4 regions of the Desulfosoma profundi genome follow, and region 2 is predicted to be linked to each of the others. Evidence: riboswitches for the same ligand, from Rfam matches in the RefSeq annotation. Region 2 holds a riboswitch; each other region holds the start of a gene.
What was found. A riboswitch is a leader RNA that binds a small molecule or an ion and turns the genes downstream of it on or off. The one in region 2 is predicted to bind cobalamin.
Positions count from the first base shown of each region.

Region 1: linked by a shared signal. The riboswitch ahead of ACZ5K9_RS05310 (precorrin-8X methylmutase) and the one ahead of cobT (nicotinate-nucleotide--dimethylbenzimidazole phosphoribosyltransferase) in region 2 are both predicted to bind cobalamin.
Region 3: linked by a shared signal. The riboswitch ahead of cbpB (peptide-modifying radical SAM enzyme CbpB) and the one ahead of cobT (nicotinate-nucleotide--dimethylbenzimidazole phosphoribosyltransferase) in region 2 are both predicted to bind cobalamin.
Region 4: linked by a shared signal. The riboswitch ahead of ACZ5K9_RS02330 (hypothetical protein) and the one ahead of cobT (nicotinate-nucleotide--dimethylbenzimidazole phosphoribosyltransferase) in region 2 are both predicted to bind cobalamin.

Region 1 is NZ_AP042420.1:1,207,917-1,212,123, forward strand. It holds gene ACZ5K9_RS05305 (FAD-dependent oxidoreductase) at 1-959, shown strand, start outside; cobalamin riboswitch at 1,299-1,486, shown strand; gene ACZ5K9_RS05310 (precorrin-8X methylmutase) at 1,630-2,319, shown strand; gene ACZ5K9_RS05315 (SAM-dependent methyltransferase) at 2,384-2,911, shown strand; gene ACZ5K9_RS05320 (hypothetical protein) at 2,908-3,114, shown strand; gene ACZ5K9_RS05325 (FecCD family ABC transporter permease) at 3,119-4,207, shown strand, end outside.
Region 2 is NZ_AP042420.1:2,660,170-2,664,376, forward strand. It holds gene ACZ5K9_RS11510 (ferredoxin) at 161-346, shown strand; gene ACZ5K9_RS11515 (cytochrome c3 family protein) at 732-1,184, opposite strand; gene ACZ5K9_RS11520 (DUF3303 domain-containing protein) at 1,372-1,647, shown strand; cobalamin riboswitch at 1,683-1,849, shown strand; gene cobT (nicotinate-nucleotide--dimethylbenzimidazole phosphoribosyltransferase) at 1,966-3,030, shown strand; gene ACZ5K9_RS11530 (penicillin-binding protein activator) at 3,067-4,207, opposite strand, start outside.
Region 3 is NZ_AP042420.1:183,892-188,098, reverse strand. It holds gene ACZ5K9_RS00750 (Hsp20/alpha crystallin family protein) at 1-286, shown strand, start outside; gene ACZ5K9_RS00745 (alpha/beta hydrolase family protein) at 432-1,271, shown strand; cobalamin riboswitch at 1,299-1,530, shown strand; gene cbpB (peptide-modifying radical SAM enzyme CbpB) at 1,771-3,162, shown strand; gene gspG (type II secretion system major pseudopilin GspG) at 3,230-3,682, opposite strand; gene ACZ5K9_RS00730 (hypothetical protein) at 4,092-4,207, opposite strand, start outside.
Region 4 is NZ_AP042420.1:530,204-534,410, reverse strand. It holds gene ACZ5K9_RS02340 (DUF8180 domain-containing protein) at 1-168, opposite strand, end outside; gene ACZ5K9_RS02335 (DUF4198 domain-containing protein) at 317-1,126, opposite strand; cobalamin riboswitch at 1,817-2,001, shown strand; gene ACZ5K9_RS02330 (hypothetical protein) at 2,209-2,457, shown strand; gene ACZ5K9_RS02325 (sirohydrochlorin cobaltochelatase) at 2,515-3,432, shown strand; gene ACZ5K9_RS02320 (4Fe-4S binding protein) at 3,393-4,178, opposite strand.

The DNA.
Region 1 (4,207 bases), 1.5 Mb from region 2:
CGTTGGCCCGGCAAGCCGGCTTGCTCGTCTCCAGCCGAGGCGCCATCGTGGTCAATCAGCGCCTCCAGACCTCCGATCCATGCATTTACGCCGGGGGTGACTGCATCGAAGTCATGCACCTGGTGACGGGCAAGCCTTTTCACTTCCCCCAAGGGTCCCTGGCCAACCGCCAAGGGCGCATCATCGGGACGAACATCGCCGGCGGTTGTGCGCGGTTCGAAGGCTCTGTCGGCTCTTTTGCCGTCAAGATTTTTGATCTGGCGGTGGCGACGGCGGGCATTTCCCGAAAGACCGCCACAGAGGAGGGCTACGATGCGATCCAGGCTTTGGTCATTCAAGCCGACCGGGCGCACTTCTATCCGACCCAAGATCTCATGACCTTGGCCCTCGTGGTGGACCGTAAGACTCGGAGGATTCTCGGCATCCAGGGGGTCAGCCGAAACGGCGACGCGCTCGTCGGCCGCATCAACGCCGTGGCGGCTCTTTTGGCCCGTCGCGGAACGGTCGAGGATTTGTCCAACCTCGAAGTCGCCTACACGCCTCCCTTCGCCGCAGCTATGGACATTGTGAACGCCTTGGGAAACACCGCGGAAAACATCCTGGACGGCTACAACGTGACGGCGGACCCCGACGATTTCGAAACCTGCTTTCTTCAGGACGGCGGCCCGGACGTGGTCTGCCTCGATGTGCGCGGCCCCCGAAACGCCGCACCTTTTGTTCAAGCCTTCGGAGACCGTTGGCTGAACATCCCTCAGGAAACCTTGACCGAGAGGCTCGATGCCGTCCCCAGAAACAAGCGGCTCTTCGTCGTATGCAATTCCGGGGTGCGCTCCTACGAAGCGTTGCTCCAGTTGCGCGCGGCCGGGATCATGAACGCGGTGAACGTTCAAGGGGGGGTCGCGGCCATCAAGAAGACAGGGATGATTCGTTTGGAAGACCGTGAACATCAGGACGGCTGAGCCTGTCTCGGCGAACCCCTGTCCCACAGCAGGCCCCCGGTCTCGGGAAAACCTTTCCGCACCCCCGGAAAAACGGGGGATGACTGCGTCACGGGTGAGGACGCCGCGTCCAGGGCGCCCGACGAAGACATCTCCGGCCGGCCGGATGCGGCGTCCGATCTTCCCCGGGGGCATGTGGATGGCCCGAGACGAGGGGCGTCGGCGAGGGCTCATCGTTTGAAAGCGGCCCACGGAAAACGGTTCAGCGCGCCGTGGCTGGGGCTGAGGACATGGGAGTGCCGTTCCACTATTGACGGTCCCACAGCTTTGCTCTACAAGAGCGGCAAGGCATTGTTCTCTGACAAGACGGAGGGGTCAGGTACCCGAATGCGGGTTCAAAAGGGAAGACGGTGGAATTCCGTCGCGGTCCCGCCGCTGTGAACGGGGACGAAGGCCGAGAATCCCACTGTCCCATGACCATGGGATGGGAAGGGCGGCCATGAGGATGATCCGTGAGCCAGAAGACCTGCCTGACGCCATGAGGGAAGAGATGCCGATGGCAAAGGCCTCTCCCCGCGGATGGACTTCGTGGAATGGGTCCTGACGCGAACATGGGGATGAAGGAAACAGGGTGCAATCCTTGGAACGAGAAAGTTCCAAGGATTTTTTTGTTGCTCAGGAGCGGCGGCGTATGAAGGGGGCACACGAAGAACCGAACGATGGGCCGGCTGCGCTCGTTTCGGCGGGAAAGGCTATCGAAGAGGAAAGTTTTCGCATCATCGATGCGGAAATGGGGCCGCACAGTTTTCCTGGGGATCAGTGGTCCATCGTCCGCCGGGTGATCCATACAACGGGGGACTTTGAATTCGCGAAGCTTATCCGCATTCATGAACGGGCGGTCGAGGAGGGATGCGCCGCGGTGCGGCGGGGGGTTCCCATCTTTGTGGACACGCGGATGATTCTCGTGGGGCTCTCCGCAACGCGACTCGGCTGGTTCGGCAACGCCGTCCAGGTCCCGGCATCGGACCCCGACTCCCAAGGCGCGGCGGAAAAGGACGGCCTTACCCGTTCCGCCGCCGCTTTTCGCCGCATTGGACCACAACTCCATGGAGCCGTCGTGGCCATCGGAAACGCCCCGACGGCCCTGTTGGAAACCCTCCGCCTCATTGCGCAGGAGGACATCCGCCCGGCGTTGGTCGTCGGCGTCCCCGTGGGCTTTGTGCAGGCGGATACGGCGAAGCAGGCCTTGTGGCAATGCCGGGAGGTGCCGTCCATCACCGTGCTCGGCCGCAAAGGGGGAAGCCCTGTGGCCGTGGCCATCCTCCATGCTCTCTTGGAATTGGCCCGTGGTTCAGGCCGTCATGAAAATGAGCGATCGTGAACGGTCAGTCTTCCGGCAGGCCGGCCATTTCCGGCGTCAGCTTTAACGAGAAAGGAAGATCCCCATGCTGGGAACTCTTTACGGCATCGGTGTGGGTCCCGGAGACCCGGACTTGCTCACCCTCAAGGCAGTGAAAGTCCTCGGCCGTGTCGGACATGTGTTTGCCGCGTCGTCGTCATCCAACGATTACAGCCTGGCCCTGGAGATCGTCCGGGAGCATCTTCCCGAAGGCGTCCCCGTGGATTTCTTGGATTTTCCCATGACCTTCAACAAGAACCGCCTGGAAGAGGCCTGGCGGACCAATTGCGACACGGTGGCGGCACGGCTCATTGCGGGCGTGAACGTGGCTTTCCTGACCTTGGGCGATCCGATGACGTTCAGCACATTCATTTATCTTTTGCGAAAGATTCGTCATCGTCTGCTCTCGGTCCCCGTGGAGATCGTCCCGGGGATCACATCCTACCAGGCGGCGGCGGCCTGCGCCGGGGTCGCTTTGGCGGAGGCCGAAGAAACCCTGACGGTCATCTCCGGGGCCAAGGGGGGGAACGGCTCCCCGAGGTCCTTCCATTCTCCGACAACGTGGTCCTCATGAAAACCTATAAGCAGTTCCCTCAAATCCTCCAGCAGATCCGGAATCTGGGATTGGAAGATTCCGTGTGCTTTGTGAGCCGATGCGGCTTGGAGGGCCAGGTGGTGGTCAGGGACTTCCACGCGTTACAGAACCTTTCCCCCCACTACTTGTCCCTTCTCATCGTCAAGAAACCCGGCCGGTCGACGGCAGCCCATGGGGAATAGTCCGGTGGCCCCCGCACAAGCGCACCCCACGGCGGATCTTTCCATGCCCCGCGATCCGGGCCTCGCCGCTTCTGTTCCGCCCCTGTCCCAGAGGCAGCGGCGGAGGCGGCGTTTCTTCTGGGCCGCGGTGTTCTGTGTTCTTCCGACCATTTCCGTCTTCTGCGTCAGCGTGGGACCCTTTCCCATAGACGCCGGTGCCCTGTGGCGCGCCGTCAGCCCTTTGCTTTCTTCGTCTTCCCCCAACCCCGGAACTGCAGATGCCGCCACGGCCCAATACATCCTCGTCCACCTCCGGTTGGCCCGAGTGGTCCTGGCCATGGTCGTGGGGGCCGCCTTGGCGCTTTCCGGCACCGTCTATCAGGGCATTCTGCTCAATCCCCTGGCCGACCCTTTCACCTTGGGCGTCTCCACCGGGGCGGCTTTCGGGGCGTCGGTGACCATCCTCTTCGGGTGGGCGTCCTGGAAGCTGGCGGGCATGAGTCTGCTGCCGGTGGCGGCCTTCGGGGGTGCCGTCGGGGCCCTGAGCGTGGTGATGCTCCTGGGCCGACTTCAGGGCAAGATCCATCCCACCACCTTGGTTCTCGGCGGGATCATTGTCTCCACATTCCTGTCGGCCTGCATCAGCCTGCTCAAGAGCCTTCACGAAGAATCCCTCTCGACCATCGTGTTTTGGATCATGGGCAGCCTGGCAGGGCGGAGCTGGCGTCATGTGCTCGCCGTGACCCCGTATCTGCTCGTCGGCTCCTGGATCATTTTTGTGTACGCCCGGGAATTGGACCTTTTGGCCCTTGGAGACGCCGTGGCTTTTCAAAGCGGGGTGGCCACGGAAACCGTGCGTCGACGTCTTCTGGCGGCGGCTTCCCTGGTGGCGGCCGCCGCTGTGGCCGTCAGCGGTGTCGTGGGATTCGTCGGGTTGGTGGTGCCCCATGTGGCCCGCCTGTGTCTCGGGCCCGCCCATAGGCACCTCCTGCCCGCCTCCATGATCCTCGGCGCCCTGCTCACGCTGATCTCGGACACCCTCGCCCGAACGATACTTTCCGGCGGGCGGGAAATCCCCCTTGGGGTCGTGACGGCCATCCTCGGGGCACCCTTT
Region 2 (4,207 bases):
AAAGAATCACGAGCCAGCCGGACCGGAACTGGCGTGTATTCGCTTGACTTTGCTTGACCCTGCGAGTAAAGGCCTAGGCGGCATGAGACAAGCCGTAAGGACGAACAGCGTTCGGCCTGCCGGCGATTCCCAGAAGATCAGATGAGGAGGACGAAGAGAAATGTTTAAAGTGACAGTCGATAAGAACAAATGCACCGGCGACGGCGAATGTGTGGACGTGTGCCCGGTGGATGTCTACGAGCTCGTAGACGGCAAGGCCGAGCCTGTGAATGAAGACGAGTGCCTTGGCTGCGAGAGCTGCGTTGAGGTGTGCGAAAGCGATGCGATCACGGTGGAAGAGGTCTAAAAAACCAACTCCGCGGCAGAAAAGGCTGTAAGAAGAAGCCCGGGGGCCTCGCCCCCGGGCTTTTTTTATGATTTATACACGCGAGAGGATCGCTGGAGTCAATGCCCTGAGGGGACGGTCTCAGGGATGCCGTGGGGATTTTGATGAAAACGTTCCAACGTCTCGGCGGCGACAGCGCACAGGTGTAGCACGGGGACCATCAAAGGCGGCATGGCGAGGCGTCTCCGACAGCGACGTGTGCGACGGCCCAGCATAAAAAAGCTAGGGACGCGCCATGAGCGACGCGTCCCTAGCCGGGGTCGAACTCTGTGAGAGTCGATCAGGGATTGTTTTCGGTCCGTCTCGCTGAGGAAGAGTTGTCCACCGAAAGGCACCGGCGGCGCTCTCAGCTTTTTTCTCCCTCTTTCTTGGGATGGCACTGGACGCAGGTCGTCGGAGCGTTCGACTGTGGGTTTTGCGCTTTCAGCTTCTTGTGGCACTCTTGGCAGTTGGCATGCATGGCCAGCTTCAAATTCAGTTTTTGCTGTTCGGGGGGCAGCTTCTTCTCGCCCTCAATGGTCGGTTCGTTGTGGCATTCTTCGCACTTCTGAACGGGATCCCCCTGTTTCCAAACGTTTTTGCCGCCCTCGTACTTGTGGTGGCAATCCGCACACGCGATCTTATAGTCCTCGGCGTGCTTCTTGTGGGTGAACTGGACATTGGCCTTCGTATGCTGCGGCCACAGCTTGGAGTTCATAGTGATAACGTCCGGAGCATCGGCGGCCACGGCCACGAGGGACCCGACCAAAAGACCGACGGCCACAAAGACTAGCGGCACTAAGCTACGCTTTCCTTTCACTGTGTCACCTCCTCTCGTTGTCAGCGATTGAGTTTGTGATTCCCTTCACGGCCGCGATTATAGTGAGCTGGTTTCTCGGCCGTCAAGGCTTTTAAGATCGAAATCGACACTTGACAGTGCGTCAACTCCTTGAGCTATACTCCACAAAACAACGAGGGGCGGCAGGGCACGGGCAAGGAGGTGCGTTATGCTCTTTATGGCTATTTTCAGTTATGCGCCGGAAGATCGTGACCGCGTGATCCAGCGCACGGAACAGATCCCCGAAGTTCCAGGAACAAGCCTGAAAGGGGAATGGTTCGACGTGACAGGCCACCGGGTTTTCCGACTTTTTGAAGCCGAAGATGAAGCGCATTTGGCGGCCGCTGTGTTTCAGTGGACGGATTTGGGTGTTGCGGAGGTCGTTCCGGTGATGGAGACGAAAAAGGCGCTCAAGCTGCTGCGCCGTACCTCGAAAAAGCCATAAGCCGAGAGCCCCGTAACTTGGAGGGTCAGGTCCGAGATGGTGCCCCGGGGACGGCGGGGAGAATAGGGAAGGCGGTGCGATACCGCCACGCGAGGCCGGCGCTGTGAGCGGGGATGAAATCCCGGAGTCAACCACTGCTCCGCCGAGGGGAGCGGGAAGGTCGGGAGAGTAAAGGGAGCCGCGAGTCAGAAGACCTGCCATCCGGACGAAGCGCAGACCGAACGTTTGCTTCTGCCTGGAAGTGAGCCTTCGAGGTCTTGGGACCTCGAAGGCTTTTTTTGTGAACCAAAACCCCTAAGACTCAGGAGGCGATTGCTCATGGAGGATGAACTCCAACGCATCATGAAAAGCATTGGCCCGGTGGATTCGCATTGGGAAATGAAATCGTGGGAGCGGTTGCGATCTCAAATTCGTCCGCGCGGGTCCCTCGGGCGCTTAGAAGAAATGGCGGCTCGGCTGGGTGCCATCACGAGAAGCTTAGCACCGGACGTTTCCAAGAAAATCATTTTCACCATGGCCGGGGATCACGGCGTGGCCGAGGAAGGGGTCAGCGCCTATCCTCAGGAAGTGACGGCTCAGATGGTTTACAGCTTTGTGCGAGGATGGGCCTCCATAAATGTTCTTGCGGATCATGTGGGGGCTGACGTCCGGGTGGTGGATTTCGGCGTGGCCTCGGATCTTCCTGAAGACTGGGGTGTCATTCGCCGGAAGATCGCGAAAGGCACACGCAATATGACACGCGGTCCGGCGATGGAGCGGGAGGAAGCTGTCCGCGGGATTGTGGAAGGAGCTCGCCTTGTCACGGCCGCCGTCCAGGAGGAAGGCTACCGTCTCATCGGCACAGGAGACATGGGTATCGCCAACACGACGCCGTCCACGGCCATTGTGGCGGCCTTCAGCGGAAAGTCTGTGGCCGAACTCACCGGCCGAGGGACGGGTATCGACGACGCCGCGTGGGCTCGAAAGGTGCGAGCTGTGGAAAAGGCTTTGAACGTCAATCAACCCGATCCACGGGATCCCGTGGACGTGTTGGCCAAGGTCGGGGGATATGAGATCGCCGGGCTTGCCGGAGCGGTCCTCGGGGCCTCAGTGGCCCGCGTTCCTGTGGTGTGTGACGGTTTCATAGCGACCGCCGGGGCCCTCATCGCCTGTCGGCTTGTTCCCCAAGCCCGGGATTACCTGTTTGTGTCCCATCGAAGCCAGGAAATCGGCCACTCCACCATGATTGACCTTCTGGGCCTTGCGCCCCTCTTGGATCTGTCCATGCGGTTGGGCGAGGGGACCGGAGCGGCTTTGGCCATGAGTCTGGTGGAAGCTTCAGCAAGGGTCCTACGGGATATCAAGACGTTCGCGGAGGCTGGTGTCACGGATACCGGTCATTAACGTTTTTTCGATGGATCCGGATCTCCAGCCAGGTGCCTAATGGTCCACGCGCACCAAAGATCCCCCGGTGATTTGCAGAATGGGATAGGTCCGCTCCATGTGTCCGTCGGGAGCAAACCGCATGGGGCCCAAGGGGCCGTTAGGTAGCTCGAGCTGGAGGAGCCATTGTCTGAGCCGCATGCGATCCGGGCGGCCTTCCTTGAGGACCTGTTCCCGGGCCTGCAAGACGAGCAGAGTGGCGCTGTAGGCCTGGGCGGCTAAGAAGTCGGGATCTTCCGCGTAGGTCTCGCGGTAATCCTTCACGAATGCTTCCTGGACCGGATCCGGCGTTCCTGAAGCATCTCTTTGGAAGGCCGACGGAAACAGGGCTCCCTCCAAATAGACACCGCCCGCGGACACCAAGGATTTTTCCTCCCAAAGGTTTGTGCCCAGAAGCGTCACGCCGACAACGCCGTAATAAGGCAGTTGTGGAGCGATCAAAGCAATGGTTTGGGCGGCGTCCGGGATAAAGACGGCGTCGAGGGTGGCTTCCGCTCCGCCGCCGTAGTCTTTGGGAGCGTACTGAGCTAGTGCTTGGAGAGGGCCTTTAAAATCCGTCGTTCCCGGCGGGTAGGATGATTCCACCAGCACCTTGCCACCGAGTTCCGGAACCTTTTGGACAAAGAGGTCTTTCAAGGCCCGCCCGTACGGTTCCTCGGGATAAAGCACGCCGAAGTTTTGGAATCCGCGGACATGACGACAGTAAGCCAGCAAAGCCCCGATCATGTCCTGGTGGTCCACAAAGGCGTGAAGAAGGAAAGGGGCAGGCGAGCTGACTCGGCGCTTCTCTGTGAAACTGATTACAGGGATTCCGTACTCATTGGCCAAGGGCATGATGGCTTCGGCGCTTTTGTGGCTCAGCGGTCCGAGAACAGCGAAGACCTTTTCTTCCTTGACCAACTGGTTCAATGCATTGACTGCCACATCGGGGTTGGCTTGCGTGTCCGCGAGAATCAACCGGGCCGGCGACCCGCGGAACATTTTTTCCCAATGTTTGAGGGCGAGAGCCAACCCCTTGACCACCCGCCGGCCATGGGCGCTGTGCGGGCCGCTCAAAGGCACCATACATCCGATGCGATGAGGATCCGCCGGGGGAAGCGGCCCCATGACACCGCGAAGCTCTTCCTCAATACTTCGG
Region 3 (4,207 bases), 1.3 Mb from region 2:
AATTGTGGTCAAAGCCGATCTTCCGGGAGTGGATGTGAAGGATCTGGACATCAGCATCACGGATAATGTACTGACCGTCAAGGGTGAGAAACGGCAGGAGAAAGAAGAAAAAGGCGAGTCCTACCATCGGGTGGAACGTCGATATGGGTGCTTCGCTCGTTCTTTCTCTCTGCCTGCGGAAGTGAAGTCTGAGGGGATCGAAGCGGTTTACAAAGACGGGGTCTTGCGGATCGAGATTCCCAAGGCGGAAGCTTCCCGGCCCAAGAGGATCGAGGTGAAACATTAAACTCCGGCCGAACGAAGCCCTTCGGTCTTGGTGGAAGAAAGCGGGGGAATTTTCCCCCGCTTTTTCGTTCTCTCGATCGGGCTCAGCGGGATCAGGCTGCGGCTTATGCCGTGCAGAGAACCCCTGTTGACCGAAGCGAGGTTTGATGATGAAAAATAAGCTCTGGCCGGCGTTGGCTGTATGGATGGGGGTGTGCGGTCAGGCTTTGTCTTCTGCGGCGGCTGCGGACATATCGTGCGCCGTGGTATCTCACTTTGTTCGAGTGACAGCGGCGGGGGATCGCATTGAAGGGGCCATGTTTCTCCCCAAGGGATCGGATAGGCGGCCGGGAGCTCCCTTTCCCATATTTATTTTATCCCACGGTTTTTCGAGAGATTACGGACGTCACATGGCCAATGCGGCATCCTATGCGTGTGCAGGGATCATTACCTACACACCGAATGTCGTCCCTGTGGATGAAGCGACTCTTGAAAAAGCCCACCAAATCGACAATCTCATAGATCATGTCCGCTGGCTTCGGCAAAGGGCGTCGGATCCCGGCGATCCGTTGTATGGCGTAGGCGATCCGGAGCGCATAGCTCTTGGTGGACACAGTGCAGGGGCTGCCATAAGTGTTGAGGCGGCGGTCAGAGTTCAAGGAGACGGCGCGGACATCGACGCCCTCGTGCTTTTGGATGCCGTTCCCGATCTTGAGACGCTCGAGGCGGCGGCAAAGCTGACGCCGCTTCCCGTTGTCAGCATCCGCTCCCGTCCCGGCCCGTGCAACGCCTATGGGTCGGGCAAAGCTCTTGAGGACGCCATCCCTTTCCAAGTGGAATCTTTTTTCTTCCCCTGGGCGACGCATTGCGATCCGGAATCCCCGACGGACGTTGTCTGTCGTGTGCTTTGCGGAGGGAGTTCCGAGCAGGGGAGGACCGCGTATCAGCAGCAAACGCTGGAGTTCCTCCACAGGTTGTTCTTTGGGGCAGAAGTCCCAGAGCTTTAAGACCTACAGGTTCAGGCCCATCACTTACATCTTGACAGTCGCTTCGGTCCGTGAAAAATAAGTCATGGTAGCAAGAGGTTTTCCAGCATCCCGGAACACGGTGCAAATCCGTGGCGGTCCCGCCGCTGTAATCGGGGATGAAGGGTCGCAGAGGTCCGAGGGATCGGACCGGTCACTTTCGGGGACCACCCCGAGGGGAAGGCCGCAACCCTTCAGAGGATCCGAGAGCCAGAAGACCTGCTGGAAAACAAGATGCCGGGTAACCGATGGCAAAGGAAGCCCGGAGCGAATCGGCGTGATGCGGATTGGCTCCGGGCTTTCTCTTTGGTCCGCGGTCCTTGCGCACGATGACCATTTGAAAAAACAGGAGGAAAACACAATGCCAAAAGTGGATCGGATCATTTCTTATCGTCGGCGATGTCGGAAATTGGGAGACCAGACGGGGCTGTCCCATTACATTCTGCTGACCCCCACCAAGAAAGAAAAACAGGATAAGTAAATGGAACGCCAAGTTCAACCGTCGGGCCGTATCCCTTATGCCAACACCGGCGACGGCCCGAGCTTTTCCATCCTCGATATCGGAATGCCGGACCATGTGGCCGTTGTGGAGCCCGATAGCGCCTTTTGGGCCATTGTGGAAGTCCACACGCTGGCGGAAGCTCTTTCCGGGCGCGTGCTGGAATCCTTTTTGGCACAAAGGGAGGTGTTCCAGGAGGAGATGCAGCGCCTCCGTTTTGGCTTGAAACCTTCCGCTGTCTATTTCAACCCGACGGAGCGCTGCAACTTCAATTGCACCTACTGTTACTTACCGGAAGACATGCGTCGAAACGGCCGGACGATGACGGAAGAGGAGCTGTGCCTCGCCCTCGAACGCCTTCTCGCGTATTTCGAGCGGAACGGAGAACCGGGGGTCAAACCTCAGCTCATCTTCCATGGTTCGGAACCCATGCTGGCTCGGCACGCCGTGTTCACGGCTATCGATCGCTACGGCGACCGCTTTCTTTTCGGCGTCCAGACCAATGCCACGCTCTTGGACAATGAGGCCATGGACTTCCTCACATCCCGGGGTGTGGGCATCGGCATTTCCCTGGATGCCCATGTGGCGGCCACCGCGGATGCCGTGCGGAAGAACTGGCATGGACAGGGTGCTTTTTCCCAAGTGGTGAGGGTAATGGAGCAGTTGGCGTCGTACCCGGCTTTCAACGTGATCACCACGGTGACCCGGGAAAACGTGGCGCTGCTTCCGGAACTTGTGGATTTTTACCATGACGCCGGCGTGGGTGTTGTCATGTTCAATCCGGTTCGATGCACCCGCAGCGGGGGCATGGAGCTCAAACCAAACGACGAGGTCTTGGCTGAATCGTTTTGTTCGGCGTTGGACCGGAGCTACGAACTGTTTGAGAGAACCGGACGGAAGCTCGTCGTGGCCAACTTTGCTAATGTCTTGGCGGGAGTTGTCGGCCCCACCGGACGTCGGCTGATGTGCGACATTTCTCCGTGTGGTGGAGGACGCTGCTTCTTGGCGGTGTCGGCCCACGGGGATGTGTTTCCGTGCAGTGAGTTCATCGGGTTTCCCGAGTATCGGGGAGGGAATCTTTTCCGGGACGATGTGGAAACTCTTTTGGAGAGCCGTCCTTTCCAGGCGGTGACTTCCAGGATTGTGGAAAAGATCGAACCGTGTCGGCGGTGCGCCATTCGGCACTTCTGCGGGGCGCCCTGTCCTGCAGAGGTCCAGGCGGTCGAAGGTCGACTCGATGCCCCCAGTCCCTATTGCCGTTTTTATGAAGAGCAGGTGCGCTACGCTTTCCGGGTCATCGCCCATGGGCGGGAAGCGGCGTATCTATGGGACGGGTGGGATAAGGAAACCGAAGAGACGTATCGGTGCGCTTGATCGTGCAAGGTGCCGCGGACTTTCAATGAAGCCGGGGCCCCGCACGTGCGGGGCCCCGGCCGTCCTTCTATTGCCAACTGGCCACGTCGGCGTTTTCTCCTTCTCCGCCTTCTTGACCGTCGGCACCCAAGGAATAGAGATCGTAGTCTCCGTGTTGCCCAGGAGCGCGGTAAACATAGTCCCGACCCCAGGGGTCCTTAGGGACGTCTTTGGGAAGATACGGCCCATCCCACGTGTCAAAACCCGGGTTCACACGCAGTGCCCGGAGACCTTGCTCCGTGGTCGGGTACCGGCCCACATCCAAGCGATAGGCATCCAAAGCTGTGCCGAGCAGGGCGATCTGGGCCTTGGCGGCTTTGATTTTGGATGTGCCCACCTTTTGAAACATTTTGGGAGCCACCAAAGCGGCCAACAAACCCAGAATGACCATGACGATCAAAAGCTCGATCAGCGTGAATCCACGACCGTTTTTCTTCCAGATCCGTTCTGTCTGCTTATGTTTTTCCCTCTTCATGCGCATTGTCAGCCTCGTCTGTGGTGATGAAAAGCCCGGACTCCTCCCCAAACCCTTTGGTACCGCCGGGGATGCCCCAGCCGCCGTTGGAGCGTAAAGTCTTCCGGCTTATCTGTCAACTCCCGGGTCTGTGCGGCATCGGCGACAACCGGTCCGAACCGATTGGCCCACCCAGCCCTCTCGAGACATGACTTGGGAAACACCAAGAGGCCGTCCCTGAGATCCAGCCAGGGCGCGAGGGCCCGATTCGTCCGAAAGGACCGTTTGTCCGCCATCACCCTGGAGGTCTCCCTAGATCCGCCAGGGCGGCCGGTTGCCACGAGAACATGCCTCAAAAGCCACAGAGGGTGCGGGTGCGCTTTTGGATAAGCTCAGCCGGAAGTCCTGACGATCTGGACCTGAAGTCCTAGACCTCTTAAGGATTTTGCGACCCTTGGGGGATAGGGGCGCTAATGAGCCCACTGGCCACGCCCCAGCTACGGACGAGGCTCATGAAAGACGCAGGCAGCGGCACCTCGCGTTCCACCATGA
Region 4 (4,207 bases), 1.7 Mb from region 2:
TGCGACGGTTTCCAACGCTTCGGCCACTTCCAGGAAGCCTTCAGATCGGGCCCTCTGCGCCCACTGGCGATACGACACCTCGTGGTCCTTATTGTGATGGATCCAGTGGTCAAGGATCTTAGCCAGCTTGTCCTTCGTGGAGAGGACCGGAGCGGGAGGCTCCTCCATAGGAGCTTCCCCTCGAGGAGGCGAGTGTGGTCCATGATCATGACCGTGATGATGGCCGTGGCCGTGATGCGGATGGTCATCATGACGGGCGTGATGGTTCGGGGGATCGTGGTGGTGTCGGCCCATGTTATTCTCCCATGTGTGGGGATCACTTCATGTCGGTGGTGTGCACCCAGATAACGCCACCGATTTCCACAGGCTTCGGCGTTCCATTTTTCTTCAGCTTCCAAGAGGCTTCACTGAGGGCCGCAAAGCCCCACCAGCCGGCCCGAGGCATGGCATAGGTGAAGACGCCGTTTCCATCGGCTTTGACCACCTGAGTCACGTACGGATCGGAAGGGGCGGCCACCTTGGATGGATTATCGGGCGATTCATTGAGGTATTCTACTTCCACTTCGGCATACGGGACGGGTTTCCCCTTAAGAAGCACGCGCCCGGTAAAAACATTCCCCGTCCACAATCCGTACGGCCTCGTCAGCGGCACGATTTCCGTTTCCAGCCCGACAGGCGTGTCCCAGCCTTCTTCCAACCCCAATGCCTGGACGCAGACTTTCGTGTAATGCACAATAAACTTGTCTTCCGCCGGCTCCCAATACGGGGCCGGCTCGAGGAAGAAGACGTAGTCGCCGGGTTTTTGGATCTTGTAACTGGCTTCCCAGTAGGTCAACTCGCGATCCTGATCGGCAGATCGTCCTTTACGGGGCTGCAGGGATGGCGTAAGGTCCGTTTTCCGGCCCTTGTGAACAAAACCGAACCGTTTGGGCTTTTCCATCTCCATGTATTGGCCTTCCATGGGGTGCAGGAATTTAGCCTGAACGGTCAGGGTCTTCGGATCTTCCGACGTGACGATGTCGTCGGAGGGGAGGATGAGGCCGAAATGGGCCACGGCGGGGTGGGCGCAAAGGAGCGCGCAAAGGATGCTGGTGACGAAGACCTGAATGAAAACCTGGTGTCTCATGGCAACCTCCTCTAATCTGTCAATTCTCGTACGATAACGTTCAGGGGATTTTTCATGAGGTCTTCGTGACCGAGGATTGGGCTGAGGGGCCGTGAGCCCTTCGGATTTGGGCCTTCGATCGGAAAGCTTCGACTTTCCCTTGCCCGGCTAATGTGAAGGAAAACACGAGCTGTGTCAAGGCGAGATGGGAATTTCATGAACCAGAACCGCTCCAGGAAAGAACCTCCCTGGGATGACGGCTCCGTAGCCGATTACCGGGACGATTGTTGAGCAGGATTTCTCGACGTAAGTTTACGTCTGCGCTTTTTACGTCCAGGACAACGGTTTCGAATTCGTCTCACCACCGAACAAAAACCGAAAATGGAACGCGTCATCGCCCACCACGGCGGTATTGTGATGGAAGTTGAGGATCGAGCGGATGGGGTGGAGATGGTCGTGGGCAAAGCCGTTGAGGAGCCATGAGCGGGATGGCCGCTGCCGTGCGGAGGGTACGGGACCGTTTTGGGGAACGTCGGTGCCTAGAAAAAGAGAATGCGGCGTGTGCGGCGGCCCCCGAAGCTTTCGGGGAAAGATCCCTGTCCATAGGGCGCGGCGCCCTGCACGACACCATCTCTCAGACGAAAGGCTTAAGAGGGAGAAAAAGTTTTCTCTTGACAAGATCTGGTCTTCCGCGCTAGCGGAAGAGTGAAATTTTACTTTGAGCGGTCAGGTGCTTGCTGCTTAAAAGGGAATCCCGTGTAAATCGGGAGCGGTCCCGCCGCTGTGAACGGGGACGGTGCCTGAGAAGAAGCCACTGGTGACCCAAAGTCGCTGGGAAGGTACAGGCCACCGGAGGATCCGTAAGCCAGAAGACCTGCCTGACCGTTGGGAAACGCGGCACGGTGAATGCCGAGACGTTTCCACCGCGAGGACGAAGTGAAACTGGGTGCAATCCTTGGAGCCGGCGGCTCCAAGGATTTTTTTTTGGGAAAAGGGCGGCCCACTCTTTTCCCGGCACCACCCTCCTCATCGTTCCTTTCACCCTTTAACCGCCCGGGAGCACCGAGCCGTGTTCCCGGGTGCCCCTAAACCGGAGGATCATCATGAAAAGAGGTCTGATTGTCTATGTGACCGGCGGTGGAGAATTGCAGGAAGACAGTTGGGGCGCTTATGCCTGCATGGATCGCTTCGGCGCTCATGCTGTGGGTGTCGCCCGAAGCGAATTCGAGGTCGCCGAAAACTGGTGGAGGATGCTCACCCGGGGCATGCAGGAAATCCTTTGTGTGCGAGCGCGGGTGGACAGCGAGCAAGGCATGACCCTTCTCGGACCCCCCCTACGCATTTGTGGCTGAAACGGGAGATGTTCTGCGAGCTCGGCTTTGTCTTCCAATCACAGGGAGGAATCGTTTATGGTGCGGCGTTTCGAGAATAAGCGATACGTTCTTCTCGGTCTCTTGGGGGTCGTCATTCTCTTTTTCGGAACCTTGGGGGGAAAACAGGCGATGGCAAAGCATGCACCGACGCGTGGGCCCAAACCGGCCATTCTTGTGGTAGCGTTCGGAACTAGTGTGCCCGAAGCCCAAAAGGCCTACGACATTGTCGATCAACGCATTGGAGAGGCTTTTCCTCACATGGAAAGGCGCTGGGCGTACACGTCTTCCATCATCCGCACAAAACTCCGCGCTCAAGGGAAAACCATCGACTCCCCGGAAACCGCCTTGGCCAAGCTCATGGAAGACAATTACACCCATGTGGCGGTCCTGTCCTTGCACGTCATTCCCGGGGCCGAATTCCATGATTTATACACGAACGGTCGCCTTTTCGCGCAGATGGTGGGAGGCTTCCAAAAAGTGACATTCGCTCGCCCGTTGCTCTCTTCCGCTGAAGATATGACGGAAGTGGTCCAGGCCATGGCGGAAAGTGTTCCCCGAGAGCGTCGGCCCGAAGACGCGGTGATTTTTATGGGGCACGGGAGTGAGCATCACCCGGCCGATGCCATCTACACCGCCATGGATGCCTACTTCCAGAAGCATGACAGACAGATGTTCCTGGCCACTGTGGATGGATTCCCCCGGTTTGAGGACGTGCTCGCCGTGCTTGAGAGTAAACGGGTCAAGAAAGCCTACTTGATGCCCTTCATGGTGGTTGCCGGGGATCATGCTCGAAACGATATGGCGGGCGAAGATCCGGACAGTTGGAAGTCACAACTCAAGGCCAAGGGGATGACGGCGGTCCCCGTGTTTCGCGGCATGGGGGAGATCCCGGCCGTGGTGGACATCTGGATCCGTCACTTGCGCTCGGCAGTAGAGGCCCTAGGAATCCCGTAACTGCAAGGGACATCGGCCACGCATTTGCCGCACACATCCACAAGAGGCAGATCGGTGAAGTGGCGGTCGGTGGCCAACAGTTGAGCGTAGCACTGATGGCGATCGAAACCCTCCATTGTGAGGGCGCCATAGGTGCACCGGTGGATACACGCCATGCAGGCATGGCCGCGTTTGGCCAGACAGTGTTCCTCTCCAGGGCGAGGCGTCGGTTCCATGGGTTTTGAGGTGACCAGGCTTCCGAGACGCCCGCAAGAACCCTGCGCCGTGATGAGCTGATGATGGAGGCCGAATGTGCCGAGGCCGGCGATATAGCCGAGATGCTTGTGAGACCACCGGCTCACGAGGCGTTTCTCGTCGAAATTGTGCGTCGCCGGTGTGACGGCGCATTCATGGCCTTGCTCGGCCAGATGCTTTTGAACGGCCGAGCAGATTTCCGAAATAAGAGTGTTTGTGGCGACGTAGGCTTCGGCCCAAGATCGAGAGGCATACGGAAATTCGCGCCGGTTTTCCCTTGCGAGGTCTTCGCGGAAAGGGAGAAAAAACACGATGACCGAGGCGGCGGAAGGCAGCAGATCGTGAGGCAGGGCGTGATCCGGTGCGACCACTTCCCGTAATTTCCCAAAGAGGGGATCATGGACGTGCGCTATCCCCACACAGGCCGGAAGGCGCCAATACGCAAGACCGCCGTGATGGTCCACCCGATGTCGGATCTGGCTTTCGATGATGTGCTGCAGCGTGTGAATCATGGAATGACCTCGCAGGAGGATGTGAACTC